One region of the Heyndrickxia sp. FSL K6-6286 genome, then DNA from elsewhere that is predicted to be linked to it. Evidence: a T-box and tRNA genes for the amino acid it is inferred to sense, from the RefSeq annotation. Region 1 holds a T-box; the other holds one or more tRNA genes.

Region 1 (14,841 bases):
AGCTGTAGGTATAATTGTATTTGCTTTTCTAGTTTCCGCATTACAGATGGTCCTTAGCATGGCAGCAAATACGATGAAGGAAGCACAAAACTATGTATCACCTGTAATGATGGTATCTATGATTCCATACTTTCTTTTAATTGGTATCACACCAAATGAATTTCAACCTTATCACTTTATTATTCCATTTATGAATATTTACGCCCTTATTAAGCAATTAATCTATGGCATTTATGATTTAAATAGTATCTTATTAGTAGCTGGAAGCTCCATTTTATTTATCGCAATTACATTTACGATTGCTTCCCTAATGTTCCAAAAGAGTAAGTGGGTTCTTGGGAAATCTTAATAAAACTAGAGAAAGAGGGTGATCGATGATCATCCTTTTTTCTATGGACTCGTGATGTCATTTCTGAAAATGGCGGAATACTATTCTCCACCATCATCCCCTCCGACATCGCTGTCGTCATTTTCTATCCCATCGATTGTTCCAGTGCTATTATTATCAAAAAAGTCATTTATAGTATCAATAAAGCCTTTTTTGTGATTCTTACTTATTGGAGGAGAATGAATAAAGCTCTCAAATGTAAATATCTGAATAGCCTTTTGTTTGTGCTTTGAAATAAAAGAAAGACAAATAATTAATAGAATTATTATTAGTAGTATGCTAAAACACAAAATCATGAACGTATTCAAAACCATCACTCTCCTTGTCCTTTTTTGATAAATATGAAGATTTTCGTTTTATAATACATAAATCAATAAGTTTTTTATCATTTCCTTTAATAAAGTTAAAAGATTACACTAGATATACCTTATAAATGTGCATATACATTGGATAAATGGACGATAACTGATAGGGAAAAGGGGAGAGCATATGCATATAGTGATTGCAGGTGGAAGTGGTTTTATAGGTAAAAAAATACAGAAGTTTCTTTTGGGGAATGGGCATCAAGTAACAATTTTAACGAGGAATCCAAATAAAACGAATCAAACAAGGGGATTATCTGCAGTAGAATGGCTTCAAAAAGATAGTAGACCTGAGAAGGAGTTAAAAGAGGTCGATGCTATTATCAATCTAGCGGGAGAGTCTATTAATGGGTTACGCTGGACAAATAAAAAGAAGTATGAAATTGTTCATAGCAGAATGACAGCAACGAACGAAATTGTGCGAATGATGAACGAATTACATCCGAAACCTCAAGTTCTAATTAATGCATCAGCTATCGGTTATTATGGAATGTCTAAAACACAAGAATTCACTGAGGTGAATAACGATGAAGCACCGGACTTTCTAGCAACAGTAGTCCGGAAGTGGGAGAATGCAGCGGCAAAGGCGAGAAATACTGGTACACGAGTAGTCTTTGCAAGATTTGGTTTAGTTTTAGGAAATGGTGGGGCATTACCTCTCATGCTGCTTCCATATAAAATGAAAATTGGTGGGACGATTGGAACAGGAGAGCAGTGGGTATCATGGATACATGTAGAAGATGTTGTCCGAATGCTGTACTTTGCTATCCTTCATAAGGAGATTGAAGGTCCTTTAAATGTAACTGCTCCAAATCCTGTAACGATGCGACAGTTTGGAAAAGCTATCTCTTCCGTCATGCACTCACCACATTGGTTACCAGTTCCAAGTTGGGTATTGAAATTAGGGCTTGGCGAAATGAGTAGCATGCTATTGGAGGGGCAGAAGGTTATACCGGAAAAATCATTGCGATACGATTTTAAATTTCATTTTCCACAACTCGAAAGGGCGTTGGAAGAAATAGTTTACACATAATTTGAATGGGACAACATCATTATTTCATATATTAAGAAAAGAGAAGTGCTTTAGCTAGACTTGATAAGCAGGACAAATTTATTACTAAAAAATGTATTGAATAAGATACTTTTGTATCTATTTAAAAAAATCAAGTCTTTTTTTGAGTATATAGTATGAAAGTATGAGAAAATGAAGTATTATGATGTTGAAGAAGCTAATATTTAGGGGGAAAAAAGGATAATGACAGAGTTTGTTAGCAGTTTTTTTAAAAAAAGAGGAGTGAAGCGCCTTATTATATTTGCTTTAATTGCACTCATTTTATATTTTCTGAGAAGCATGATGAATTTAATACTGCTAACATTTATATTTGCCTTTTTAATGGATCGTCTATCAGAATTTGTAGCGAAACGATTGCCGATTCATCGGAAGGTGGTCGTCGTCGTCCTTTATATTGCGATTGTCGGCTTACTATCTCTTGGAATTGTCAAATATCTACCCGTTCTCATTGCGGAAATTACACAATTAGTTAGGCAGCTTTTTGATTTTTACTCACAACCACAAGAAAATGTTGTCATAAACTATATTGTAAAACAGATACAAGAGAAAGATGAAATTACTAACTTTTTAAAACAAGGATTTACTTTCCTCCTTGGTTATTTTACAAATGTAAGTAAAGTAAGTGTAGATGTTTTCTTATCACTGATATTAAGTATTTTCTATCTTTTAGAAAAGGAACGTCTCATCGATTTTACAAAAAAGTTTAAAGAGAGTAAAGTCGGTCCATTTTATGATGAGATCGAGTTCTTTAGTAAGAAATTTGTATCAACTTTCGGTAAGGTAATTGAAGCCCAGTTTATTATTGCGATTGTGAACACGGTTCTTACAACGATTGCTTTATCTATTATGGGATTCCCGCAGCTATTTGGATTAGCGATTATGATTTTCTTTTTAGGTCTAATCCCTGTTGCAGGTGTAATTATTTCACTTGTCCCACTATGCTTTATCGCTTATAGTATTGGTGGACCTATTCAAGTTCTTTATGTAGTGGTTATCGTGGCAGTTGTCCATGCGGTTGAAGCGTATGTTTTAAATCCCAAACTTATGTCATCGAAAACAAATCTACCCGTATTTTATACATTTATTGTATTAATCTTCTCAGAGCACTTCTTCGGTGTATGGGGGTTAATTCTTGGAATTCCAGTCTTCGTTTTCCTTTTGGATGTATTAGATGTGAAAAATGAAAAAGAGAAAAAACTCATCAAACGTAAAAAATAAAATTTATTTTTCATCTACTTGACTTTGTCGTAAATAATTAGTATATTTTTGTAAAAATTATAAATCAAAAAACGTCGATAAGGATTAGTAAAATGTCCCGTCTTTTTTAGAGAGGAAACGGTTGGTGCAAGTTTCCAAAAGGCCCATTTGAACCTGCCTTTGAGTTCTGTATCGATTGACTAAGATACGTGCGGTTATTCAAAACCGTTATCAGTAAAGAGTGTACAGCTAAGCTGTAAATAAGGGTGGTACCACCAGGCCTCGGTCCCTTTTCTAGGGACGGAGGTCTTTTTGCGTTTAAGAAAACATTTGAGAGGAAGTTGAATCATGGCAAAGGATAAGAAATTTGTCGAAGAAATTACTGCAATGGAAGATGATTTTGCACAATGGTACACAGATGTTGTAAAGAAAGCAGATTTAGTAGATTACTCCTCTGTAAGAGGGTCAATGATTATTCGTCCGTATGGTTTTGCCATTTGGGAAAATGTTCGTGATGTGCTAGATGGGAAAATTAAAGAAACGGGTCATGAAAATATTTATATGCCATTATTGATTCCTGAGAGCCTATTGCAAAAGGAAAAGGATCATATTGAAGGCTTTGCTCCAGAGGTAGCTTGGGTTACACATGGCGGCTCTGAGGAACTAGCTGAACGTCTAGTTATTCGCCCGACATCAGAAGTATTATTCGGTGAGCATTATGCAAATATTATTCATTCCTATCGTGATCTACCAAAGCTATATAATCAATGGGCAAATGTGGTTCGTTGGGAGAAAACAACAAGACCATTTTTACGTTCTCTTGAATTCCTGTGGCAGGAAGGACATACATGTCACGCAACGAGTGAAGATGCTCAGGAAGAAACATCAAGAATGCTTGAAATGTATGCAGAAGTATGCGAGAAATACCTTGCGATTCCTGTTTTACGTGGACGTAAAACAGATAAGGAAAAATTTGCAGGTGCCGTTCATACATTAACGATTGAAAGCTTAATGCATGATGGAAAAGCATTACAATCAGGTACCTCACATTACTTAGGAACTGGCTTTGCTGAAGCATTTGGTATCCAATTCACAGATAAAAATGGCGAACTTCAAACGGTACATCAAACGTCATGGGGAATTACAACCCGCTTAATCGGAGCATTAATTATGGTTCATGGTGACAACCGTGGTTTAGTGGTACCACCTAAAATTGCACCAAAACAACTAATGATTGTACCAATTGCTCAACATAAAGAAGGCGTACTCGATAAAGCATATGAATTAAGAGATCAACTGAAAAAGGTAGCAAGAGTAGATATTGATGCTAGCGATAAAATGCCAGGCTGGAAATTTAATGAATATGAAATGAAGGGAATTCCACTACGTTTAGAAGTGGGCCCTAAAGATATTGAAAAAGGTCAAGTCGTACTTGCGCGTCGCGACACAGGTGAAAAAATCTTCGTAGCAATGGAAGATCTTGAAGCAAAAGTAGTTGAGCTTCTTGAAGATATCCAAAACAACCTTTTCGAAAAGGCAAAAGCACATCGTGAAGAAAAAACCAATATCGCATTAAATATGGACGAATTCAAAAAGGCTCTAGTCGAAAATCCTGGTTTTATCAAAGCTATGTGGTGCGGAGATGTAGCCTGCGAAAACTTCATTAAAGACGAAACATCCGCAACTTCACGCTGTATTCCTTTCGAAGAAGAAAAAGTATCGGATACATGTGTATGCTGTGGCGGCGAAGCGAAGCATTTAGTATACTGGGCAAAAGCTTATTAAATTAGATGTTAGAAAATGCAGATGGAAACATCTGCGTTTTTTTATTTGAATTGTGGAACCGGACTATAAAGGTTGGACTAAAAAACCGGATGATACCACACAACTGTGGGGGAACCACTAAAAAAGTGAGCGAACCAAAGAAGAAACAGGTCAAAATAAAGGATGAACCAAATAAAAAAGGGTGAAACCACACAAACGAGAGAGAACCACTTAAAAAAGTGAGCGAACCAATCAAAAAAAGAAGGAAACCGGTCAAAATAAAAGATGAACTAAATAAAAAAAGGATGAAACCCCACAAATGTGAGGGAACCACTAAAAAAAGTGAGTGAACCAAACAAAAAAAGAAGGAAACCGGTCAAAATAAAGGATGAACCAAATAAAGGAAGAGTGAAACCCCACAAACGAGAGAGAACCCCTTAAAAATGTAAGTGAACCAAACAAAAAAAGAAAGAAACCGGTCAAAATTATAAATGATACCCTAATCATGTACAGAAACGATTGTCTAAAAATGTACAATTTCGTCGATAATCTTGCATAATATTCTTGAGGTGAATATTGTGCATTTACAATTAAGTATTAATACAGATATTGAAATTAGTAGTCTTTTAGATTTGCCGAAATTAAAAATGTTGATGGAAAATTTAAAAATGAAAATTAATAAGAGTAGCCTGGCTCGGGATATGGGGGTTGATCGGCGTACGATTGATAAATATCTTTCGGGCTATGTACCCAAAACTTCCCGGAAATGCACATCAAAAATTGATGAATATTACGGGACCATTTCGCTGTTATTATCAGAGGATTCTAAACAAGTATTTTATTACAAAAGAGTACTATGGCAGTACTTAAAAGATAATCATGGGTTAAAGTGCGCTGCATCTACCTTTAGAGCTTATATATCATCTAAACCAGAATTTCAAAAGTATTTTGATTCTGGGAAGCCAAAGGGAACACACAGCGAAGTTATTCGCTTCGAAACACCGCCTGCTGAACAAGCACAATTAGATTGGAAAGAAAATATCCGATATATTACAAAAGATGGGGAAATCATCTATGTGAATATTGCCGTGTTGTTACTTGCATATTCAAGATTTAGAACATATTATTTATCCCTTTCAAAATCCCAAAGCGTCTTATTATCTTTCCTGACGGAAAGTTTTGAAGCGCTTGGGGGAGTTCCTAAAACGATTGTGACTGATAATATGAAAACTGTCATGGACGAGCCTCGAACCAAATACACGAAAGGAAAAGTAAATGTACGTTTTGATCAATTCGCACAGGATATGGGATTTAAAGTCAAACCCTGTATTGCCGGAAGACCCAATACAAAAGCCAAGATAGAAGCCCCAATGAAGATACTAGACGAGATACATGCTTATCAAGGAAAGTTTGACTACGAAGAGCTTCATCAATTTGTTCAAAAACTGTGCAATCGAATCAATCATAGCTACCATCAGGGAACAGGGAAAATACCTGTATTGGCATTAAAAAAAGAAAAAGATCTCTTATCCCCACTACCAAATGAAAGAATAAGAGACCACTATAAAATCGATCATACACTCGTTAAAGTAAATACTTCCAATATGATCACCTACAAATCCAATCAGTATTCAGTTCCAGCTGGATACATAGGAAAAACCGTAGGTTTACAAGTATATGATAATCATATCTTTGTTTATTATAACACGGATTTAATTGTCGAACATACCATTAGCCCGTTGAAAATCAATTACAAACAAGAACACTACATAGAAACATTGGCTAGGGGACTGACTTCTTCGACGAATATTGAAGAACTGGCAAAGAAAAATCTAGAGGCAATTAATGAGGTGTATAAAAATGAATAGTAGTTATGCAAAACTTGTACAAAATCTTGAATACTTAAAGTTAAAGCAGATGATCAATCATCTTGATGAAACAATTGATTTCATGACCATAAATCAACTTCCATTTGTAGATACATTAGTCAAACTCACTGATTACGAAATTGATATGAAGGAAATAAACATGGTGAGATCTATGGTAAAGGTTGGGGCATTTCCTCACATGAAAGAAGTAAAGGACTTTGATTTCAATTTTCAACCTTCCATAAATAAGCAACAGATATTAGATTTTACGACATTGCGATTTATTGAGTTAAAAGAAAACATCATTTTTCTTGGCCCAAGTGGGGTCGGGAAAACCCATTTAGCTACCTCAATTGGTATCGCTGCCGCTAAGAAAAGAACCAGTACGTATTTTATTAAATGTAATGATTTGATCATGAACTTGAAAAGGGCAAAACTAGAAAATCGGTTAGAAAATAGATTAAAGCATTATGCCAAATATAAGCTGCTTATTATCGATGAAATTGGATATCTTCCAATTGACGCGGAAGATGCAAAACTGTTTTTTCAGCTAATTGACATGAGATACGAAAAGAAAAGCACCATCCTAACTACAAATGCCAACTTTAAAATATGGGGAGAAATTTTCCAGGATCCCAAAATAGCCAATGCCATTTTAGATCGAGTCCTCCATCACGCAACTGTAGTCAATATAATAGGAGACTCATATCGTCTTAAAAATCATTTTGATAAAGAAAATGAACGAATGACTGAGAAAGGAGATTAATGGAATGGGTACTTATACAGCCATAGGGGCAACTAATTTTTTTCATTCGCACGAGGTAAAATGCAGCCAAAGTGATGTAGAAGAATGGATGAACAGCACAATCACGCTTAACAGAAATGACCAAGTTACTGAATGGGATATGTATGCTTTTAGTGATTGATGGCGATGCAAAGGAACGGCATATGAGCCAGGAATTGATGATCAAACGAAAATCGCAAGATTAATAGATGAGATAAAAAAGCTAAAAAATGAAAATGATAATTTAAAAGAAATAATATATAACCTAGAAGAACAGTTAGGAATACTACCATTTTAATCAAAATTTCCCCTTCCGAAAGGTAGGGGACTGATTAAATAAACACTTTACGTTTGCATTCACAAACATTATTGTACATTCTAAAACAATCAAAAATGTACATAATTCCGTTGACATTTATAAAAATAAAGGATGAACCAAAAAAAATAGGGTGAAACCCCACAAACGTGAGGAAACCACTAAAAAAAGAGAGAGAACCAATCAAAAAAAGAAGGAAACCGGTCAAAATAAAAGATGAACTAAATAAAAAAAAGGGTGAAACCCCACAAACGTGAGGAAACCACTAAAAAAAGAGAGCGAACCAAACAAAAAAAGAAGGAAACAGGTCAAAATAAAGGATGAACCAGATAAAAAAAGGGTGAAACCCCACAAACGAGAGAGAACCACTTAAAAATGTAAGTGAACCAAACAAAAAAAGAAGGAAACCGATAAAAAAATAAAAGATGAACTAAATAAAAAAAGGATGAAACCCCACAAACGAGAGGGAACCACTTAAAAAAGAGAGCGAACCAAACAAAAAAAGAAAGAAACCGGTCAAAATAAAGGATGAACCAAATAAAAAAAGGGTGAAACCCCACAAACGAGAGGGAACCCCTTAAAAATGAAAGTGAACCAAACAAGAAAAGAAAGAAACCGGTCAAAATAAAGGATGAACCAAATAAAAAAAGGATGAAACCCCACAAACGAGAGAGAACCACTTAAAAAAGTGAGAGAAACAAACAAGAAAAGAAAGAAACCGGTCAAAATAAAGGGTAAACCAAATAAAAAAAGGGTGAAACCCCACAAACGATAGAGAACCACTTAAAAAAGTAAGCGAACCAAACAAAAAAAGAAGGAAACAAGTCAAAAAAAAAGAAGAACCAAATAAAAAAAGGGTGACACCACTCAAATGTTAAGTGGTGTCACTTTAATCTTCCTAAAGCTTCCCTATAAAATCTAACTGTTCGATATCAGTGGTGTCTGTTACCCCGTCTAAAATTTTCTGCACATCTGAAAGTGTGTCCTGTAATAGAACGGATTCTCCTTTTTTTCCTGTGAAAGGTTCAGCTACATAAAAAGGTTGGGTTAAATAGGCTTCCAAGCGTTCCCCACGTTTATAGGTTTGAACTTCTGTAGTAGGTAGTTTTTCTATGCCGCTAACAGTGACAAGCGAACGCAATTCGCGGTATCGTCGTAAAAGCTTTTGAGCACGTTGTTGGATCATGAAGTGATTTTGATCTAGATGAGCACCCTCTAAAACGGATGATGTGGAGAAAATAGGATTAACTGCTGGAAAACGATGTCTTGCTGTTAGATCTGCATCAAATTGCCAAAGGGTCTCAAGTGGTCCGTAAGGTAATTCCTCATCAACAACTTCACCTGATAGATCAAGCAAGATGGTTGTTACATTTTCTACACCGATATTTTGCAATCGTTCCTGCAATTGATAGATCTCTCCAGAAACGACATGTGAACGATCAGCTGTAAAAATAAGATCCTTGCCTTTATCGTATGATGCCATTTTTTCGTAGGCTTCATCAATGGTATAAGCAATGATATCCACAAATTCTAATAGATCATTTAATTCGGGGTGATCACCTTCAGGCATAAGGAGAACATTCGCATAACCATTTTTTTTCATTTTGTAGAATAGTTCTGCTAAAATGACCAATTGTCCCATACCTGGGCGAGCAACTAATCCGACGGTCCCATTTTTCGCAAGTGGAGCAAATAGATCTAGAGTTTTAATTCCAGTTTCAATCATCTCGACTTTCTCCCCTCTTAAAATTAATTCATCTAAACTACATTCGGCTAATGTTGCTAAAGCTACCAAAGTTCGTACCTCTGCACGGCCAACTGGAATTTTTCCCGTACATAAATTAGAAACTGTAGCTGGTCGTAAACCAACTGAACGAGCAGCAGTTGTTAAATTAGGTACTTTTCTTCTTAACAATGCAACATTTAATCTAAGTGAATCTGAATTTTCCAATATTTACACCTCCTTACTTTTAATAGTAATATAAATTACGTTTTAATGCAATGAGTTTTTTGTTTAAATATAATTATTTTTTCGCTAAAGAGTAAATATTGAATAGCAAAATTTAATCAAACGTTTGATTAAATTTCGTGGGGATGGAATATTAGTTAAATATATAGTGTAATGTTTATAATTATTTGCCTTATTGAATGGTTAAAGCTTTGGAAAAAATAAAAGCGGCTCTCATAATGAGAGCCGTCTTAAAAGTTATTGAATATAACGTTTTGCACCTACATAGCGTTCTTTCCAATACTTATCGGACATGTTAACCGTTTTGACTCCTTTTGAAGTAGCTCCGATAAATTTTCCTTCTCCTATATAAATTGCAGAAAATGTTACTTTTCCTTTTTTATGACCTGTAGCATAAAAAACGACATCACCTAACTGCAGTTTGTTTGCTTTTATCGATTTTCCTGCTTTGTATTGATCGTTACTAGTTCTAGGAATAGGCAAGTGAGTTGCAGCTGTTTTGTATACATATTGTGTATATCCACTGGCATCAAATCCTTCAGGACTGGTGCCTCCCATTTTAAACTTTTTTCCTTCATGCATTTGTGCAAATGATACAACTTCTTCACCATAGTTGATAGAAGCTGATGCCTGAAAAAGTGGTGTAAATAAGAATGTGACTGCAATAGCAAAATAGGCTGTAATGGCTAGTAAAAATCCTTTCTTTTGAAGCCTCCATTTCATTTCCTTTTTACCCCCAATATATCTGTATATTTTTCACACGATAACAATATATGAAGGGTAAAGAAGAAAGATTCTAATTTGAACGAAAGAACTTTAAAAGAGGCGATTCTTTATAGTATGTTATTTTGAAAAAACAATTGCTGGCTTTTACACCTAATAAAGGAATTAGTGGTACTTATCAAGTTTTGTTGGTGCGACTATTCAAATAATATCGATTTAAAAAATAAAACCTTAGCCATTAAGCTAAGGTTATTCATTACAACAATCATCCATTGTTACCCATTTATCAGCCCAGTGCTGTACTTCCTCGAGAACAGGAGTAATAGCATGGCCTTTTTCACTTAAACGGTATTCAATCCGTACAGGTGTTTCAGGATAAACATCTCGAATGACGATTTGCTCCATTTCTAATTCTTTTAAACGATCAGAAAGCATTTTTTGGCTTATATGTGGAATTTGCTCAGCAATCTCATTAAAACGCATCGGTTGTTTTTCTAAAACGCGGATAATGACACCAATCCAACGTTTTCCTAATAATTGAAATGCCTTTTCAAATTTTGGACAAAGGCGTGATCCTTCCATATTTGATACACCTCCTATATGGAAATAGGTATAACTTTCTTCCTATTTATCATCTATTATACACCTTTTGTAAACTTACTAATAGTTAGTTAGTTTATTTTTACGAAAATATTTTAAAAGAGTTATTTTGTCTTAAAATGATGAAATATTTGTAATATATGCATGATATGGACAATTTTCGGGTAGAAGAAAAGAAATGGACAAGGAGGACGATCAAATGGTTAAAATGAATCATGTTGTGTTAGCTGGTATTGGGATTGCAGGTATTTCCTATTTCTCATCGAAGAATAACAGAGAAAAAGCTCGAGTAATGATAAACAATATGAAAACAAAAGCCGACTCCTGGATGACAAAGAAGAAGCACATGAAGTCTCCAATGACAAAGGTTGGACACTCCGATCCGTATGATTTTGCTGATAATGAAATGGTGAGTGAAGGTGCGATGTACAGTGTTGATTACTATAATGTTGTAGAACAAGAAGATTAAAATTAGAGGGGCTCTATTAGAGGGCCCCTTATTTTTTGGGCTCTTTTCTTAAACATTGTTGCTATTTAGATAATGTTTTAACTAATCAAAATGGATTGAAGATCGACAAGTCCTTCATTCCACTGAGAAAAAGAGCTGTAAATTTTAAAAGAATGCTGAACCCTTTATTCCTTTTGTAAATGCCGACAGTAGGGCATTTACAAAAACAATAAACTATACAAATATAGCTTTTTTATGAATCCTTCACTGGCTGTCCAAGTAAGCCGTAAAAGAAAAGATTGCTTAAATCAAGTAATTCATTCATATGAGTGTTTGAAAATAATTCGGGACGCTGCGTCATTTCACTGAATGTATGAATGTAAATGAGAATGGCATTTGTTGAAAGATCCGGGTTAACATACCCTTCCGCTTTTCCTTGTTCAATCATCTCCATCATTAAGGGAATCGCTTTATTGTTAGCAAAATCCTCGATGACTTCTTGTAGGGATGGGTCGGTTATTCCTTTTAGAAAGTCCGAACTAAGGGTTTTGGCGGCTTCAGTTTTATTGAAAACCATCTTTTCTAATTTTTTCGGAAAGGGAAGATTAGAGTGAAGTAATTCCATATATTGGTCTAATTCATTATTCATATACTCAGACAAAACCTCTTTAAAAAGTTCATCTTTATTTCCGAAATAATTATATATGGTAACAGGGGAGACGTTTGCCTTTTTAGCGATTTCCGTTATACTCACCTTCTCAACCCCATAAACTTTAAAAAGTTCAAAAGCAGCATTTCGAATATTTTCCTTCTTTTTTTCTGTCCTTCGTTGATAACCGTCCATTGCTTTCACCTCAACATAATAATACAAAACTTTTTGAAATGAAACAATATATTTCATTCAAAACCTATTGTCATTTTATTTTTATTGTTTTAATATGTAATAAATGTATTGGAATAGTTCAAAACATTTAAAAGGGGGATGCTGGAAATGGGAATACAAATGAATCAATTAACGAAAGTCTTTCCCAATGGGAAAGGAATATTTGATTTATCCTTCGAAGTAAAGAAGGGAGAAGTGTTTGGATATTTAGGTCCGAATGGGGCAGGTAAATCAACTACGATTAGGCATTTAATGGGGTTTATGAAACCTGAGTTGGGTTCAGCAAAAATAAATGGGATGGATTGTTGGAAGAATAGCGCAGAAATACAAAAGACAGTCGGGTATCTCCCTGGAGAAATTGCTTTTTTGGATGGAATCAATGGTTTAGAGTTTCTGGAGCTCCTTGCAGGGATGCGAGGAATGAAAGATCGAACCTATCGGGACCAATTAATTAGGCGGTTACAATTTGATGTAACAACACCAATTCGGAAAATGTCTAAGGGGATGAAGCAAAAGGTAGGAATCGTGGCAGCCTTTATGCATGATCCGCAAATATTGATTCTAGATGAACCGACATCGGGACTGGATCCGCTTATGCAGAGCTTATTCGTTGAATTAGTTTTGGAAGAGAAGTCAAAAGGGAAAACGATTCTTATGTCTTCCCACATGTTTCAGGAAATTGATCGTACATGTGACCGAGTAGGTATTATAAAAGATGGTAGATTAGTAGCTGTGGAGGACGTTAAGAACCTACAAGCAAAACAGCGAAAACTATTTGATATTTTAGTAGAAACGATGAATGATGTGGAAACCATAAAGCAAGCTGGAATAGAGATTTTAAGTATCGACCATCTTCGGCTTAAAGTGGCAGTACAGGGAGACTATAACCGATTTATCAAAGTGTTATCGCAATGTCATATTCAGCATTTGGATATTCATACTCAGTCATTAGAGGAGATATTTATGCACTATTATGATAAGGAGGGATCACGTTCATGAATGCTTCCCTTTTTAAAGCGATGTTAAAGACAAATGGAAAAAGTATTGTAAGCTATGCGGTAGGAGCAGCATTCTATATGTTCCTAGTCATCTGGATCTATCCTTCGATTGCGAAATCTGATGCACTTGAGCAACTGTTTAAAGAGATGCCCCAAGGGTATTTAAGTGCCTTTGGCATTGATGGCGGAATGTTAGGAGATCTTAGTGGATTCCTAGCAGCCGAGTATTATGGACTATTGTTTTTGATTATTTTAATGATATTTAGTGTCGTGACAGCTACCCAGTTAATTGCGAGATTAGTAGATCGAGGATCTATGGCTTATCTTTTATCTACATCCACTTCTAGAAGTCAAATTGCTATAACACAAAGCATTATTTTAGTTCTGGGCCTGGTTACCATCACATTATTTTCGATCCTTCCTGTTCTATTAGGAGCGAACTGGATCATTGAAGATGCCGATATTAATATTTTGCGATTTATTGAAATGAATATTGTTGGATTTCTATTGTTTTTTGTCATAAGTGGATACTCCTTTTTATTTTCATGTATTTTCAATGACGAAAAACGTGCACTCGCAATCTCTGGTGGCTTATCTATTATCTTTTTTGCCATTAATCTCGTAGCAAAAATGAGTGAGGATTTTGAATGGTTAAAGAAATTTACTATTTTCTCAGCCTTTCAACCGACTGAAATTGCAAAAGGAACCGTTGATATTTTACCAGTCTCAATCGCATTGGGAGGAACAGGAATTGCATTATTTGTCATTGCCATTGTTATATTTAAAAAGAGAGATTTACCATTATAGTGTTTTGAACATATGATCTGTTCATGAATGGAACAGGTCTTTTTTTATTAGGATCTTTTCTTAAACACGTCAATAGGTAAAGCTAAATGGCGCAGTGTCCTTGATTCATTAGATGAAGAACAAATCACGAAGGTAAGAAGGTAAATGTCTTTCATTCATGTTATAAAGGACATACCTTAAAAATTGAACAAAGTCCTTGATCATTACCTGAAATTGCTCATCAAAGAGCTTCAGCATGAAAATAGCCTAGCAGAAATGAAAGGATTTTCTTACAATCATAGCGAATGAAAAGGTAAGTCATTGTTAGAAGGAGGCTATATCCTTGCTTTTTCACTTTAGCGAAGAACCGAATATTCGTGTTTTTTCACCAAGACCATCCGCGTCCTTCCCTGAACTGGCCCCAGCTGTTTGGGCAATCGACAGGGAGCATGCTTCACATTATTATTTTCCACGTGATTGTCCCAGAGTGATTTATAGTAAAGGAGCTTGTACAGAGGTTAGCGATATTGAGAAGTTTTTTTCAGATACCAACGCTGACAAGATAATCGTCGTTGAAAATCAATGGCTAGAACAAATTAGGAATACGACATTATATGTTTATAGCTTTTCGGAGGAAGGGTTTGAACTATTCGATCAGGTAGCAGGCTATTATGTGTCGCATG
Region 2 (14,841 bases), 320 kb from region 1:
TATCGGAAAAGAAATTACTGAGAAAAGATATAAGATTGCGTTATATGCGAACTATACAAAATAGCCATATTATTTAATGAAAATATAGCAATAAACAAGGGATAAAAGACATAGGTTATAATGACTTATGTCTTTTTGGTTATGATAAAACTACTTTATCTTTGACTTTTTATCGATAAAATGTTAAATTTTAAATAATTAAACCAATAAAAATACTCGGAATTTGAGGTGGAGAGAAATGGCTCGTTTAGTAAATTCAATTGCCGAACTTGTTGGAGGAACACCGATTGTAAAGTTAAATCGACTAACTGATGAAAATCAAGCAGAAGTATATTTAAAGCTTGAGTACATGAATCCTGGAAGTAGTGTAAAGGACCGAATCGCTTTAGCAATGATCGAGACTGCTGAGAGAGAGGGGAAACTGCAACTAGGTGATACGATTGTTGAACCGACAAGCGGTAATACTGGGATAGGACTTGCGATGATTGCTGCTGCTAAAGGATATAAAGCAGTATTAGTTATGCCGGAGACGATGAGTATGGAGCGCAGAAATCTCCTTCGGGCATATGGCGCTCAGTTAGTGTTAACACCAGGTTCTGAAGGGATGAATGGTGCAGTTCGAAAGGCGGAAGAATTAGCAAAAGAAAATGGATACTTTATGCCTCAACAATTTAAAAATGAAGCAAATCCAGAAATCCATCGTTTAACAACTGGAAGAGAAATTGTCGAGCAGATGGGTGAACAATTAGATGCGTTTGTATCTGGAATTGGAACAGGAGGAACGATCTCAGGTTCTGGTCAAGTTTTAAGAGAGGCGTATCCGAATATCAAAATTTATGCTGTAGAACCAAAGGATTCTCCGATTCTTGCAGGTGGAAAGCCAGGTCCGCATAAGCTTCAGGGTCTTGGGGCTAATTTTGTACCGGATACATTAAATAGAGAGATTTATGACGAAATTATTCATGTCGGAACGGAAGAAGCTTTCGAGGCATCCCGCAGAGTAGCTAGAGAGGAAGGAATCTTAGGTGGGATCTCAGCAGGTGCGGCAATTCATGCTGCCTTGAAAGTAGCTTCTGAACTAGGCAAGGGTAAAAAAGTAGTAGCGATCATACCAGATAATGGTGAACGATATTTAAGTACAAACTTGTATCAATTTGAAGATTAATAAATTTGCTAGCTAAATAGTGATTTTTATTAATGGAAAGGCATTCGGAAAACCCGTCTGCCTTTTTTTCTGTCGATAAATGGCGAAACGGGTTGTAGAATATAACAATTAAGCGTTAGACTGTAAATATAAAAGAATATGTGTTGGAAGGAGAAGAATATGGGGCGAGTTTTACAATGTAAGTCATACCAATTAGATTATGAAAATAAAACATTAATTATGGGTATTTTGAATGCTACCCCGGATTCATTTTCCGATGGTGGAAAGTTTAATCATATAGAAAAAGCAATACAGCATGCTAAGCAGATGGTTGAAGATGGAGCAGATATCATCGATGTAGGTGGAGAATCAACTAGACCAGGTTATGCTACGGTTGAAGTGGAGGAAGAAATCTCGAGGGTTGTTCCTGTCATAAAAGAAATTTCAAAAGTCGTGAATGTACCGATATCCATTGATACCTATAAGGCAGAAACAGCAAGGCAAGCAGTCCTTGCAGGTGCACATATCATTAATGATATATGGGGAGCGAAAAAGGATCCTGAAATTGCTGATGTTGCCGCGAATTACGATGTTCCAATTATTCTCATGCATAATAGAGAAAATTTAGATTATCAGGACTTTATTAGAGATGTATTAAATGATCTCTATGAAAGTATATCAATTGCAAAAAAAGCTGGTGTTAAGGATGAACGTATTATTCTAGATCCTGGCATAGGGTTTGCTAAGGATTTAAAACAAAATATAGAAATGATGAAAAACCTAGATAAATTAGTTGGTCTTGGATATCCAGTTTTATTAGGAACATCTAGAAAATCTATGATTGGACAAGTGATGAATTTACCTGTAGATGAAAGGATGGAAGCGACGGGAGCTACTGTTTGCTATGGTTTGGAGAAGGGGTGCCAAATGATGAGAGTGCATGATGTAAAAGAGATAAGTAGAATGACAAAAATGATGGATGTGCTAGTAGGTAAAGGTGAGCTAAATGGATAAAATTTATTTGAATAATATGGAATTCTATGGTTATCATGGCGTATTACCAGAAGAGACTCGATTAGGGCAAAGGTTTCGTGTTACCTTAGTGTTAGAATTAGATTTACAAAAAGCGGGGAAAACGGATCATTTAAACGATACAGTTAGCTATGCTGAGGTATATGAATGCTGTAAAGCGGTTGTCGAAGGTAAACCTTATCAATTATTAGAAGCAGTTGCAGAAGAGATTTCTAAGGTCATTTTAAGTGGATTCCCAACCGTTCATCAAGTGACTATTCAAGTGGTCAAACCAGATCCTCCAATTCCTGGACACTACCAATCAGTTGCGGTGGAGATTACAAGAGGACAAATAAATGATTAATATTGCATATATCTCATTAGGATCTAATATTGAAGATAGAGCACAGCATTTGCAGGATGCTTGTAGTTTTCTTAATCAAGATATTAAAATAAATGTACTAGCAAGTTCATCTATATATGAAACCGATCCGGTAGGATATACAGATCAAGGTAAATTTTTGAATATTGTTTTGAAGGTAGAAACAGATCTTACTGCAGAACAATTGCTTGAAAAGTGCTTAAATATTGAACAGGAATTGGGGAGAATTAGGGAATTTAGATGGGGGCCAAGGACGATTGACCTTGACATTTTACTTTTTAATAACGAAAATATTGAAACAGAGAGGTTAATTGTGCCTCATCCACGGATGCATGAAAGAGCATTTGTTTTAGTACCATTAATAGAGATTGATCCAACCATTCAATTACCAAATGCAACAACCCCGTTGCATCAAATTCTAGACGAAATACCTGATAAAGAAGGAGTTCGCTTATGGAGATAGATAAATGGGGAAGACGGATTCGAGCTTTTCGAAAATTAAAAGGTTATACTCAAGAAAGTCTTGCGAAGGAATTGCACATATCTGTATCTATTTTAGGAGAAATTGAAAGAGGAAGCCGTTTGCCTTCTGAGGAATTTCTAGAAAGTGTCGCCAGTTTACTTGGAATTACTGTGGAGGATTTAACTCCTGTAGATAAATAATGATGATTGGACGTGCAGAACTTGTTAGCCCTACTTACTACTTTTATAGAAGAAGTAGAATCAGGTGTCATAAAGGTTAGCTAATTTTCGAAATAAAACTACCAGTATCACTGGTGTTTTTTTCATACATAATATGGAATGAATTTTAGATAAACATTTAGGATGTCTGAAAATGTGAAATTGTGTACAATAATAAAGTATAATGATAGGAAAAAGAGTTTTAAAATATAGGATGGAGTGACGATAAATGAGTTTTGAGGAATTGAATGACCAATTACAGGTTAGAAGAGAAAAAATGAATTCTATCCGTGAAAATGGAATGGATCCTTTTGGCAAACGCTTTGATCGGACACATAATACACAGCAGATAAAAGAACAGTATGAAGAATTTACAAAAGAGGACCTAGATGAAAAGGATGTCTCTGTAACGATTGCTGGTCGTATTATGACTAAGAGAGGTAAAGGAAAAGCTGGTTTTGCTCATGTGCAAGATTTAAACGGCCAAATTCAAATATATGTGCGTAAAGATACAGTGGGAGAAGAGCAGTATGAGTTATTCGATACTGTTGATCTTGGTGATATTGTAGGTATATCAGGAACTGTTTTCAAAACAAAAGTTGGAGAACTATCAATTAAAGTAAAAGAATTTACATTATTAACAAAATCACTTCGTCCATTACCTGATAAATTTCATGGGTTAAAGGATATTGAACAACGTTATCGCCAAAGATATCTTGATTTAATTATGAGTGAAGAAAGTAAACGGACTTTTATCACTAGAAGCTTAATTATTCAGTCAATGAGACGTTATTTAGACCAGCATGGGTACCTAGAGGTAGAAACACCAATGATGCATGCTATAGCGGGTGGAGCATCAGCAAGACCGTTTATTACCCATCATAATGCATTGGACATGCCTTTATATATGCGTATTGCTATTGAATTACATCTAAAACGTCTAATTGTAGGTGGACTAGAAAAAGTCTATGAAATTGGACGAGTATTCCGTAATGAAGGTGTATCAACAAGGCATAATCCAGAATTCACTATGATTGAATTGTATGAAGCATATGCAGATTATAAGGATATTATGAAATTAACAGAGAATTTAGTAGCACATATAGCTAAAGAAGTTCTTGGAACGACAACAATCCAATATGGAGATAATGAAGTAAATCTTGAACCAGAATGGCGTCGACTTCATATGGTGGATGCAGTAAAAGAATATACAGGTGTAGATTTTTGGAATGTTACTACTGTTGAAGAGGCGCGTCAGTTAGCAAATGAACATGGTATTGAGATAACTAAGCACATGCAATATGGACATATTGTAAATGAGTTCTTTGAACAAAAGGTTGAAGAAAGATTAATTCAACCAACATTTATTTACGGTCATCCGGTAGAAATATCTCCATTGGCTAAGAAAAATGATGAAGATCCACGTTTTACTGATCGTTTTGAGTTGTTTATTGTCGGTCGTGAGCATGCAAATGCATTTACAGAGTTAAATGATCCAATTGATCAACGCGAACGCTTTGAGGCTCAATTAAAGGAACGTGAGCAAGGAAATGATGAAGCTCATCAAATGGATGATGATTTTATTGAAGCACTAGAATATGGAATGCCTCCAACAGGTGGACTAGGAATCGGTATTGATCGACTTGTAATGCTGTTAACGAATTCAGCTTCCATTCGCGACGTATTATTATTCCCAACGATGAAGCATCGTGACTAAAAATAAAGCTCTTCTCTTTTATGAGAAGAGCTTTATTTTTTAGAAATTAAATATGATATTTTAGTATAATAATTTTTTGTTGAAAAAAAGAGAAAAAAACTGTTGCAACATCAAAAAAAAGGTGGTATATTATTATTCGTTGCCCCACAAGAGGACAACGAAGCTTGAAAAAGAAAATAAAAAAAGTTGTTGACAATAGTGATTTTAATAAGTATAATATAAAAGTCGCTGAGAAAAACAGCAACGATTGATCTTTGAAAACTGAACAAAACGAAACGTCAATAAATTACTTTTATTTTATAAGAGCTATATCAAACATCTTTTTGGAGAGTTTGATCCTGGCTCAGGACGAACGCTGGCGGCGTGCCTAATACATGCAAGTCGAGCGAATCTGATGGGAGCTTGCTCCCTGATGATTAGCGGCGGACGGGTGAGTAACACGTGGGTAACCTGCCTGTAAGACTGGGATAACTCCGGGAAACCGGGGCTAATACCGGATAACTTTTTTCTTCGCATGAAGAAGAATTGAAAGATGGCTTTTCGCTATCACTTACAGATGGACCCGCGGCGCATTAGCTAGTTGGTGAGGTAACGGCTCACCAAGGCGACGATGCGTAGCCGACTTGAGAGGGTGATCGGCCACACTGGGACTGAGACACGGCCCAGACTCCTACGGGAGGCAGCAGTAGGGAATCTTCCGCAATGGACGAAAGTCTGACGGAGCAACGCCGCGTGAGTGATGAAGGTTTTCGGATCGTAAAACTCTGTTGTTAGGGAAGAACAAGTATCGTTCGAATAGGGCGGTACCTTGACGGTACCTAACCAGAAAGCCACGGCTAACTACGTGCCAGCAGCCGCGGTAATACGTAGGTGGCAAGCGTTGTCCGGAATTATTGGGCGTAAAGCGCGCGCAGGCGGTTTCTTAAGTCTGATGTGAAATCTTGCGGCTCAACCGCAAGCGGCCATTGGAAACTGGGAGACTTGAGTGCAGAAGAGGAGAGTGGAATTCCACGTGTAGCGGTGAAATGCGTAGAGATGTGGAGGAACACCAGTGGCGAAGGCGACTCTCTGGTCTGTAACTGACGCTGAGGCGCGAAAGCGTGGGGAGCGAACAGGATTAGATACCCTGGTAGTCCACGCCGTAAACGATGAGTGCTAAGTGTTAGAGGGTTTCCGCCCTTTAGTGCTGCAGCTAACGCATTAAGCACTCCGCCTGGGGAGTACGGCCGCAAGGCTGAAACTCAAAGGAATTGACGGGGGCCCGCACAAGCGGTGGAGCATGTGGTTTAATTCGAAGCAACGCGAAGAACCTTACCAGGTCTTGACATCCTCTTGACCTCTCTAGAGATAGGGATTTCCCTTCGGGGACAAGAGTGACAGGTGGTGCATGGTTGTCGTCAGCTCGTGTCGTGAGATGTTGGGTTAAGTCCCGCAACGAGCGCAACCCTTGACCTTAGTTGCCAGCATTCAGTTGGGCACTCTAAGGTGACTGCCGGTGACAAACCGGAGGAAGGTGGGGATGACGTCAAATCATCATGCCCCTTATGACCTGGGCTACACACGTGCTACAATGGATGGTACAAAGGGCTGCAAGACCGCGAGGTTTAGCCAATCCCATAAAACCATTCTCAGTTCGGATTGTAGGCTGCAACTCGCCTACATGAAGCCGGAATCGCTAGTAATCGCGGATCAGCATGCCGCGGTGAATACGTTCCCGGGCCTTGTACACACCGCCCGTCACACCACGAGAGTTTGTAACACCCGAAGTCGGTGAGGTAACCTTTTGGAGCCAGCCGCCGAAGGTGGGACAGATGATTGGGGTGAAGTCGTAACAAGGTAGCCGTATCGGAAGGTGCGGCTGGATCACCTCCTTTCTAAGGAATATGGAAAACCACTTACGTGGTTCAGACGTCTTCTGTTTTGTTCAGTTTTGAAAGGTTAATCCTTTCAGTTTAATAGAGGTGAATTAGAAGCGAGAAGGTCGAGGAAGCAAGCGAATGAGCACCGGAACGTATTAAACATACGTGAGGATGTGAGTGAGTGCGCTGACGAAGAGATTCGAAGCTTATCATTCGCCGGATTGTTCTTTGAAAACTAGATATGTAAGAAGTAACCAAGTAATAACCGAGAATCGCCACTTTATGGATGAATCCATTAAGTAGTTTTAAATAACCTTTTAGGTTAAGTTAGTAAGGGCGCACGGTGAATGCCTTGGCACTAGGAGCCGATGAAGGACGGGACTAACACCGATATGCTTCGGGGAGCTGTAAGCGAGCTTTGATCCGGAGATTTCCGAATGGGGGAACCCACTGCCCGTAATGGGGTAGTATCCTTACTTGAATACATAGAGTAAGGAAGGCAGACCCGGGGAACTGAAACATCTAAGTACCCGGAGGAAGAGAAAGCAATTGCGATTTCCTGAGTAGCGGCGAGCGAAACGGAAGAAGCCCAAACCAAGAGGCTTGCCTCTTGGGGTTGTAGGACACTCTATACGGAGTTACAAAGGAACGGAGTAAATGAAGAGGTCTGGAAAGGCCCGTCAAAGAAGGTAACAACCCTGTAGTTGAAACTTCGTTCCCTCCAGAGTGGATCCTGAGTACGGCGGGACACGTGAAATCCCGTCGGAAGCAGGGAGGACCATCTCCCAAGGCTAAATACTCCCTAGTGACCGATAGTGAACCAGTACCGTGAGGGAAAGGTGAAAAGCACCCCGGGAGGGGAGTGAAAGAGAACCTGAAACCGTGTGCCTACAAGTAGTTAGAGCTCTATGCTTTATGCAGAGTGATAGCGTGCCTTTTGTAGAATGAACCGGCGAGTTACGATTTCATGCAAGGTTAAGCTGAAGAGGCGGAGCCGCAGCGAAAGCGAGTCTGAATAGGGCGATAGAGTATGAGGTCGTAGACCCGAAACCAGGTGATCTACCCATGTCCAGGGTGAAGGTAAGGTAACACTTACTGGAGGCCCGAACCCACGCACGTTGAAAAGTGCGGGGATGAGGTGTGGGTAGCGGAGAAATTCCAATCGAACTTGGAGATAGCTGGTTCTCTCCGAAATAGCTTTAGGGCTAGCCTTAAGGTAAGAGTCTTGGAGGTAGAGCACTGTTTGGACTAGGGGCCCTCATCGGGTTACCGAATTCAGACAAACTCCGAATGCCAATGACTTATCCTTAGGAGTCAGACTGCGAGTGATAAGATCCGTAGTCAAGAGGGAAACAGCCCAGACCACCAGCTAAGGTCCCAAAGTATACGTTAAGTGGAAAAGGATGTGGAGTTGCTTAGACAACCAGGATGTTGGCTTAGAAGCAGCCACCATTTAAAGAGTGCGTAATAGCTCACTGGTCGAGTGACTCTGCGCCGAAAATGTACCGGGGCTAAACGTATCACCGAAGCTGTGGATGGACATCAATGCATCTTTTCCTTCGGAAAAATGCTGGATGTCCGTGGTAGGAGAGCGTTCTAAGGGCTGCGAAGCTAGACCGTAAGGACTGGTGGAGCGCTTAGAAGTGAGAATGCCGGTATGAGTAGCGAAAGAAGGGTGAGAATCCCTTCCACCGAATGCCTAAGGTTTCCTGAGGAAGGCTCGTCCGCTCAGGGTTAGTCGGGACCTAAGCCGAGGCCGAAAGGCGTAGGCGATGGACAACAGGTTGATATTCCTGTACCACCTCTTCACCGTTTGAACGATGGGGGGACGCAGGAGGATAGGGTAAGCGCACTGCTGGAATAGTGCGTCCAAGCAGTTAGAGGGGTGACGAGGCAAATCCCGTCACCATATACCTTGAGCTGTGATGGCGAGGGAAATTTAGTACCGAAGTTCCTGATTCCACACTGCCTAGAAAATCCTCTAGTGAGGTGAAAGGTGCCCGTACCGCAAACCGACACAGGTAGGCGAGGAGAGAATCCTAAGGTGAGCGAGAGAACTCTCGTTAAGGAACTCGGCAAAATGACCCCGTAACTTCGGGAGAAGGGGTGCTCTGTTAGGGTGCAAGCCCGAGAGAGCCGCAGTGAATAGGCCCAGGCGACTGTTTAGCAAAAACACAGGTCTCTGCGAAGCCGTAAGGCGAAGTATAGGGGCTGACGCCTGCCCGGTGCTGGAAGGTTAAGAGGAGAGGTTAGTCGCAAGACGAAGCTTTGAATTGAAGCCCCAGTAAACGGCGGCCGTAACTATAACGGTCCTAAGGTAGCGAAATTCCTTGTCAGGTAAGTTCTGACCCGCACGAAAGGCGCAACGATCTGGGCACTGTCTCAACGAGAGACTCGGTGAAATTATAGTACCTGTGAAGATGCAGGTTACCCGCGACAGGACGGAAAGACCCCGTGGAGCTTTACTGCAGCTTGATATTGAATTTTGGTACAGCTTGTACAGGATAGGTAGGAGCCTTTGAAGCCGGAGCGCCAGCTTCGGTGGAGGCATCGGTGGGATACTACCCTGGCTGTATTGAAATTCTAACCCGCACCCCTGAATCGGGGTGGGAGACAGTGTCAGGCAGGCAGTTTGACTGGGGCGGTCGCCTCCTAAAAGGTAACGGAGGCGCCCAAAGGTTCCCTCAGAATGGTTGGAAATCATTCGCAGAGTGTAAAGGCACAAGGGAGCTTGACTGCGAGACCTACAAGTCGAGCAGGGACGAAAGTCGGGCTTAGTGATCCGGTGGTTCCGCATGGAAGGGCCATCGCTCAACGGATAAAAGCTACCCCGGGGATAACAGGCTTATCTCCCCCAAGAGTCCACATCGACGGGGAGGTTTGGCACCTCGATGTCGGCTCATCGCATCCTGGGGCTGTAGTCGGTCCCAAGGGTTGGGCTGTTCGCCCATTAAAGCGGTACGCGAGCTGGGTTCAGAACGTCGTGAGACAGTTCGGTCCCTATCCGTCGTGGGCGTAGGAAATTTGAGAGGAGCTGTCCTTAGTACGAGAGGACCGGGATGGACGCACCGCTGGTGTACCAGTTGTCTTGCCAAAGGCATCGCTGGGTAGCTATGTGCGGAAGGGATAAGTGCTGAAAGCATCTAAGCATGAAGCCCCCCTCAAGATGAGATTTCCCTTAGTTTATCTAAATAAGATCCCTGAAAGATGATCAGGTTGATAGGTTCGAGGTGGAAGTGTGGCGACACATGGAGCTGACGAATACTAATAGATCGAAGACTTAACCAAATAGATTTAAGGTTATGAACCGTTACTTCTTGATATATCTAGTTTTGAGGGAATAAGCCCTTAACAAAATATAGTCTGGTAATTATGGCAAGAAGGTCACACCCGTTCCCATCCCGAACACGGAAGTTAAGCTTCTTAGCGCCGATGGTAGTTGGGGGCTCTCCCCCTGCAAGAGTAGGACGTTGCCAGGCGATTATGGAGGATTAGCTCAGCTGGGAGAGCACCTGCCTTACAAGCAGGGGGTCGGCGGTTCGATCCCGTCATCCTCCACCATATATAATGCCGGCCTAGCTCAATTGGTAGAGCACGACCGAATAAACTACTTTGAAATACATCAGCGTACAGCTTGAGCTGCTGCTTGAATAAGCAAACTGAAAGCTGGACGACTATTATAACTAATCTCTGCTTGGGGATTATAATATACTAATGCCGGCCTAGCTCAATTGGTAGAGCAACTGACTTGTAATCAGTAGGTTGGGGGTTCAAGTCCTCTGGCCGGCACCACTTAGGTCATTACGAGCCATTAGCTCAGTTGGTAGAGCATCTGACTTTTAATCAGAGGGTCGAAGGTTCGAGTCCTTCATGGCTCACCATTGTTTTTTGTAACGAAAAACATTTTTCATAACGCGGGTGTGGCGGAATTGGCAGACGCACCAGACTTAGGATCTGGCGCCGCAAGGCGTGGGGGTTCGACTCCCTTCACCCGCATTATAAAATAAAGTCGCGGAAGTAGTTCAGTGGTAGAACACCACCTTGCCAAGGTGGGGGTCGCGGGTTCGAATCCCGTCTTCCGCTCCAAACAACCCTTGCCGGGGTGGCGGAACTGGCAGACGCACAGGACTTAAAATCCTGCGGTAGGTGACTACCGTACCGGTTCGATTCCGGTCCTCGGCACTTAGAATTTTTGCGTAGCAAAAGATTCTTCCATAATAGTTATAGTAAAATACAAGTATGCGCCCGTAGCTCAATTGGATAGAGCGTTTGACTACGGATCAAAAGGTTAGGGGTTCGACTCCTCTCGGGCGCGCCATGAACGGGAAGTAGCTCAGCTTGGTAGAGCACATGGTTTGGGACCATGGGGTCGCAGGTTCGAATCCTGTCTTCCCGACCATTATATAATTGGGGCCTTAGCTCAGCTGGGAGAGCGCCTGCTTTGCACGCAGGAGGTCAGCGGTTCGATCCCGCTAGGCTCCACCAAAAAAAGTGTTGACAACTTATTTAAAATGAGATATACTATAAAAGTTGTCGCTAAATGACGAAAGAAATTGATCTTTGAAAACTGAACAAAACGAAACGTCAATAAATTACTTTTATTTTATAAGAGCTATATCAAACATCTTTTTGGAGAGTTTGATCCTGGCTCAGGACGAACGCTGGCGGCGTGCCTAATACATGCAAGTCGAGCGAATCTGATGGGAGCTTGCTCCCTGATGATTAGCGGCGGACGGGTGAGTAACACGTGGGTAACCTGCCTGTAAGACTGGGATAACTCCGGGAAACCGGGGCTAATACCGGATAACTTTTTTCTTCGCATGAAGAAGAATTGAAAGATGGCTTTTCGCTATCACTTACAGATGGACCCGCGGCGCATTAGCTAGTTGGTGAGGTAACGGCTCACCAAGGCGACGATGCGTAGCCGACTTGAGAGGGTGATCGGCCACACTGGGACTGAGACACGGCCCAGACTCCTACGGGAGGCAGCAGTAGGGAATCTTCCGCAATGGACGAAAGTCTGACGGAGCAACGCCGCGTGAGTGATGAAGGTTTTCGGATCGTAAAACTCTGTTGTTAGGGAAGAACAAGTATCGTTCGAATAGGGCGGTACCTTGACGGTACCTAACCAGAAAGCCACGGCTAACTACGTGCCAGCAGCCGCGGTAATACGTAGGTGGCAAGCGTTGTCCGGAATTATTGGGCGTAAAGCGCGCGCAGGCGGTTTCTTAAGTCTGATGTGAAATCTTGCGGCTCAACCGCAAGCGGCCATTGGAAACTGGGAGACTTGAGTGCAGAAGAGGAGAGTGGAATTCCACGTGTAGCGGTGAAATGCGTAGAGATGTGGAGGAACACCAGTGGCGAAGGCGACTCTCTGGTCTGTAACTGACGCTGAGGCGCGAAAGCGTGGGGAGCGAACAGGATTAGATACCCTGGTAGTCCACGCCGTAAACGATGAGTGCTAAGTGTTAGAGGGTTTCCGCCCTTTAGTGCTGCAGCTAACGCATTAAGCACTCCGCCTGGGGAGTACGGCCGCAAGGCTGAAACTCAAAGGAATTGACGGGGGCCCGCACAAGCGGTGGAGCATGTGGTTTAATTCGAAGCAACGCGAAGAACCTTACCAGGTCTTGACATCCTCTTGACCTCTCTAGAGATAGGGATTTCCCTTCGGGGACAAGAGTGACAGGTGGTGCATGGTTGTCGTCAGCTCGTGTCGTGAGATGTTGGGTTAAGTCCCGCAACGAGCGCAACCCTTGACCTTAGTTGCCAGCATTCAGTTGGGCACTCTAAGGTGACTGCCGGTGACAAACCGGAGGAAGGTGGGGATGACGTCAAATCATCATGCCCCTTATGACCTGGGCTACACACGTGCTACAATGGATGGTACAAAGGGCTGCAAGACCGCGAGGTTTAGCCAATCCCATAAAACCATTCTCAGTTCGGATTGTAGGCTGCAACTCGCCTACATGAAGCCGGAATCGCTAGTAATCGCGGATCAGCATGCCGCGGTGAATACGTTCCCGGGCCTTGTACACACCGCCCGTCACACCACGAGAGTTTGTAACACCCGAAGTCGGTGAGGTAACCTTTTGGAGCCAGCCGCCGAAGGTGGGACAGATGATTGGGGTGAAGTCGTAACAAGGTAGCCGTATCGGAAGGTGCGGCTGGATCACCTCCTTTCTAAGGAATATGGAAAACCACTTACGTGGTTCAGACGTCTTCTGTTTTGTTCAGTTTTGAAAGGTTAATCCTTTCAGTTTAATAGAGGTGAATTAGAAGCGAGAAGGTCGAGGAAGCAAGCGAATGAGCACCGGAACGTATTAAACATACGTGAGGATGTGAGTGAGTGCGCTGACGAAGAGATTCGAAGCTTATCATTCGCCGGATTGTTCTTTGAAAACTAGATATGTAAGAAGTAACCAAGTAATAACCGAGAATCGCCACTTTATGGATGAATCCATTAAGTAGTTTTAAATAACCTTTTAGGTTAAGTTAGTAAGGGCGCACGGTGAATGCCTTGGCACTAGGAGCCGATGAAGGACGGGACTAACACCGATATGCTTCGGGGAGCTGTAAGCGAGCTTTGATCCGGAGATTTCCGAATGGGGGAACCCACTGCCCGTAATGGGGTAGTATCCTTACTTGAATACATAGAGTAAGGAAGGCAGACCCGGGGAACTGAAACATCTAAGTACCCGGAGGAAGAGAAAGCAATTGCGATTTCCTGAGTAGCGGCGAGCGAAACGGAAGAAGCCCAAACCAAGAGGCTTGCCTCTTGGGGTTGTAGGACACTCTATACGGAGTTACAAAGGAACGGAGTAAATGAAGAGGTCTGGAAAGGCCCGTCAAAGAAGGTAACAACCCTGTAGTTGAAACTTCGTTCCCTCCAGAGTGGATCCTGAGTACGGCGGGACACGTGAAATCCCGTCGGAAGCAGGGAGGACCATCTCCCAAGGCTAAATACTCCCTAGTGACCGATAGTGAACCAGTACCGTGAGGGAAAGGTGAAAAGCACCCCGGGAGGGGAGTGAAAGAGAACCTGAAACCGTGTGCCTACAAGTAGTTAGAGCTCTATGCTTTATGCAGAGTGATAGCGTGCCTTTTGTAGAATGAACCGGCGAGTTACGATTTCATGCAAGGTTAAGCTGAAGAGGCGGAGCCGCAGCGAAAGCGAGTCTGAATAGGGCGATAGAGTATGAGGTCGTAGACCCGAAACCAGGTGATCTACCCATGTCCAGGGTGAAGGTAAGGTAACACTTACTGGAGGCCCGAACCCACGCACGTTGAAAAGTGCGGGGATGAGGTGTGGGTAGCGGAGAAATTCCAATCGAACTTGGAGATAGCTGGTTCTCTCCGAAATAGCTTTAGGGCTAGCCTTAAGGTAAGAGTCTTGGAGGTAGAGCACTGTTTGGACTAGGGGCCCTCATCGGGTTACCGAATTCAGACAAACTCCGAATGCCAATGACTTATCCTTAGGAGTCAGACTGCGAGTGATAAGATCCGTAGTCAAGAGGGAAACAGCCCAGACCACCAGCTAAGGTCCCAAAGTATACGTTAAGTGGAAAAGGATGTGGAGTTGCTTAGACAACCAGGATGTTGGCTTAGAAGCAGCCACCATTTAAAGAGTGCGTAATAGCTCACTGGTCGAGTGACTCTGCGCCGAAAATGTACCGGGGCTAAACGTATCACCGAAGCTGTGGATGGACATCTATGCATCTTTTCCTTCGGAAAAATGCTGGATGTCCGTGGTAGGAGAGCGTTCTAAGGGCTGCGAAGCTAGACCGTAAGGACTGGTGGAGCGCTTAGAAGTGAGAATGCCGGTATGAGTAGCGAAAGAAGGGTGAGAATCCCTTCCACCGAATGCCTAAGGTTTCCTGAGGAAGGCTCGTCCGCTCAGGGTTAGTCGGGACCTAAGCCGAGGCCGAAAGGCGTAGGCGATGGACAACAGGTTGATATTCCTGTACCACCTCTTCACCGTTTGAACGATGGGGGGACGCAGGAGGATAGGGTAAGCGCACTGCTGGAATAGTGCGTCCAAGCAGTTAGA

What was found. A T-box is a leader RNA that pairs with one kind of tRNA and senses whether it is charged. The one in region 1 lies ahead of proS (proline--tRNA ligase), so its partner is inferred to be a tRNA-Pro.
Region 2: it has a tRNA-Pro gene. The T-box ahead of proS (proline--tRNA ligase) is inferred to sense a tRNA for this amino acid. The anticodon was not compared.

The regions. Positions count from the first base shown of each region.
Region 1 is NZ_CP152029.1:398,623-413,463, forward strand. Features, by position in the region: gene MHI39_RS02175 (ABC transporter permease) at 1-349, shown strand, start outside; gene MHI39_RS02180 (hypothetical protein) at 430-696, opposite strand; gene MHI39_RS02185 (TIGR01777 family oxidoreductase) at 878-1,783, shown strand; gene MHI39_RS02190 (AI-2E family transporter) at 2,006-3,040, shown strand; T-box leader at 3,106-3,313, shown strand; gene proS (proline--tRNA ligase) at 3,365-4,804, shown strand; gene istA (IS21 family transposase) at 5,362-6,651, shown strand; gene istB (IS21-like element helper ATPase IstB) at 6,644-7,417, shown strand; gene MHI39_RS02210 (hypothetical protein) at 7,422-7,577, shown strand; gene MHI39_RS02215 (hypothetical protein) at 8,650-9,702, opposite strand; gene MHI39_RS02220 (C40 family peptidase) at 9,958-10,443, opposite strand; gene MHI39_RS02225 (helix-turn-helix domain-containing protein) at 10,693-11,025, opposite strand; gene MHI39_RS02230 (hypothetical protein) at 11,243-11,512, shown strand; gene MHI39_RS02235 (TetR/AcrR family transcriptional regulator) at 11,745-12,392, opposite strand; gene MHI39_RS02240 (ABC transporter ATP-binding protein) at 12,483-13,373, shown strand; gene MHI39_RS02245 (ABC transporter permease subunit) at 13,370-14,179, shown strand; gene MHI39_RS02250 (DUF6886 family protein) at 14,502-14,841, shown strand, end outside.
Region 2 is NZ_CP152029.1:82,469-97,309, forward strand. Features, by position in the region: gene cysK (cysteine synthase A) at 239-1,165, shown strand; gene folP (dihydropteroate synthase) at 1,325-2,158, shown strand; gene folB (dihydroneopterin aldolase) at 2,151-2,519, shown strand; gene folK (2-amino-4-hydroxy-6-hydroxymethyldihydropteridine diphosphokinase) at 2,512-3,000, shown strand; gene MHI39_RS00435 (helix-turn-helix transcriptional regulator) at 2,991-3,200, shown strand; gene lysS (lysine--tRNA ligase) at 3,448-4,935, shown strand; rRNA gene MHI39_RS00445 (16S ribosomal RNA) at 5,256-6,809, shown strand; rRNA gene MHI39_RS00450 (23S ribosomal RNA) at 7,115-10,082, shown strand; rRNA gene rrf (5S ribosomal RNA) at 10,157-10,273, shown strand; tRNA gene MHI39_RS00460 (tRNA-Val) at 10,280-10,355, shown strand; tRNA gene MHI39_RS00465 (tRNA-Thr) at 10,511-10,586, shown strand; tRNA gene MHI39_RS00470 (tRNA-Lys) at 10,600-10,675, shown strand; tRNA gene MHI39_RS00475 (tRNA-Leu) at 10,709-10,790, shown strand; tRNA gene MHI39_RS00480 (tRNA-Gly) at 10,806-10,880, shown strand; tRNA gene MHI39_RS00485 (tRNA-Leu) at 10,891-10,976, shown strand; tRNA gene MHI39_RS00490 (tRNA-Arg) at 11,036-11,112, shown strand; tRNA gene MHI39_RS00495 (tRNA-Pro) at 11,117-11,193, shown strand; tRNA gene MHI39_RS00500 (tRNA-Ala) at 11,204-11,279, shown strand; rRNA gene MHI39_RS00505 (16S ribosomal RNA) at 11,421-12,974, shown strand; rRNA gene MHI39_RS00510 (23S ribosomal RNA) at 13,280-14,841, shown strand, end outside.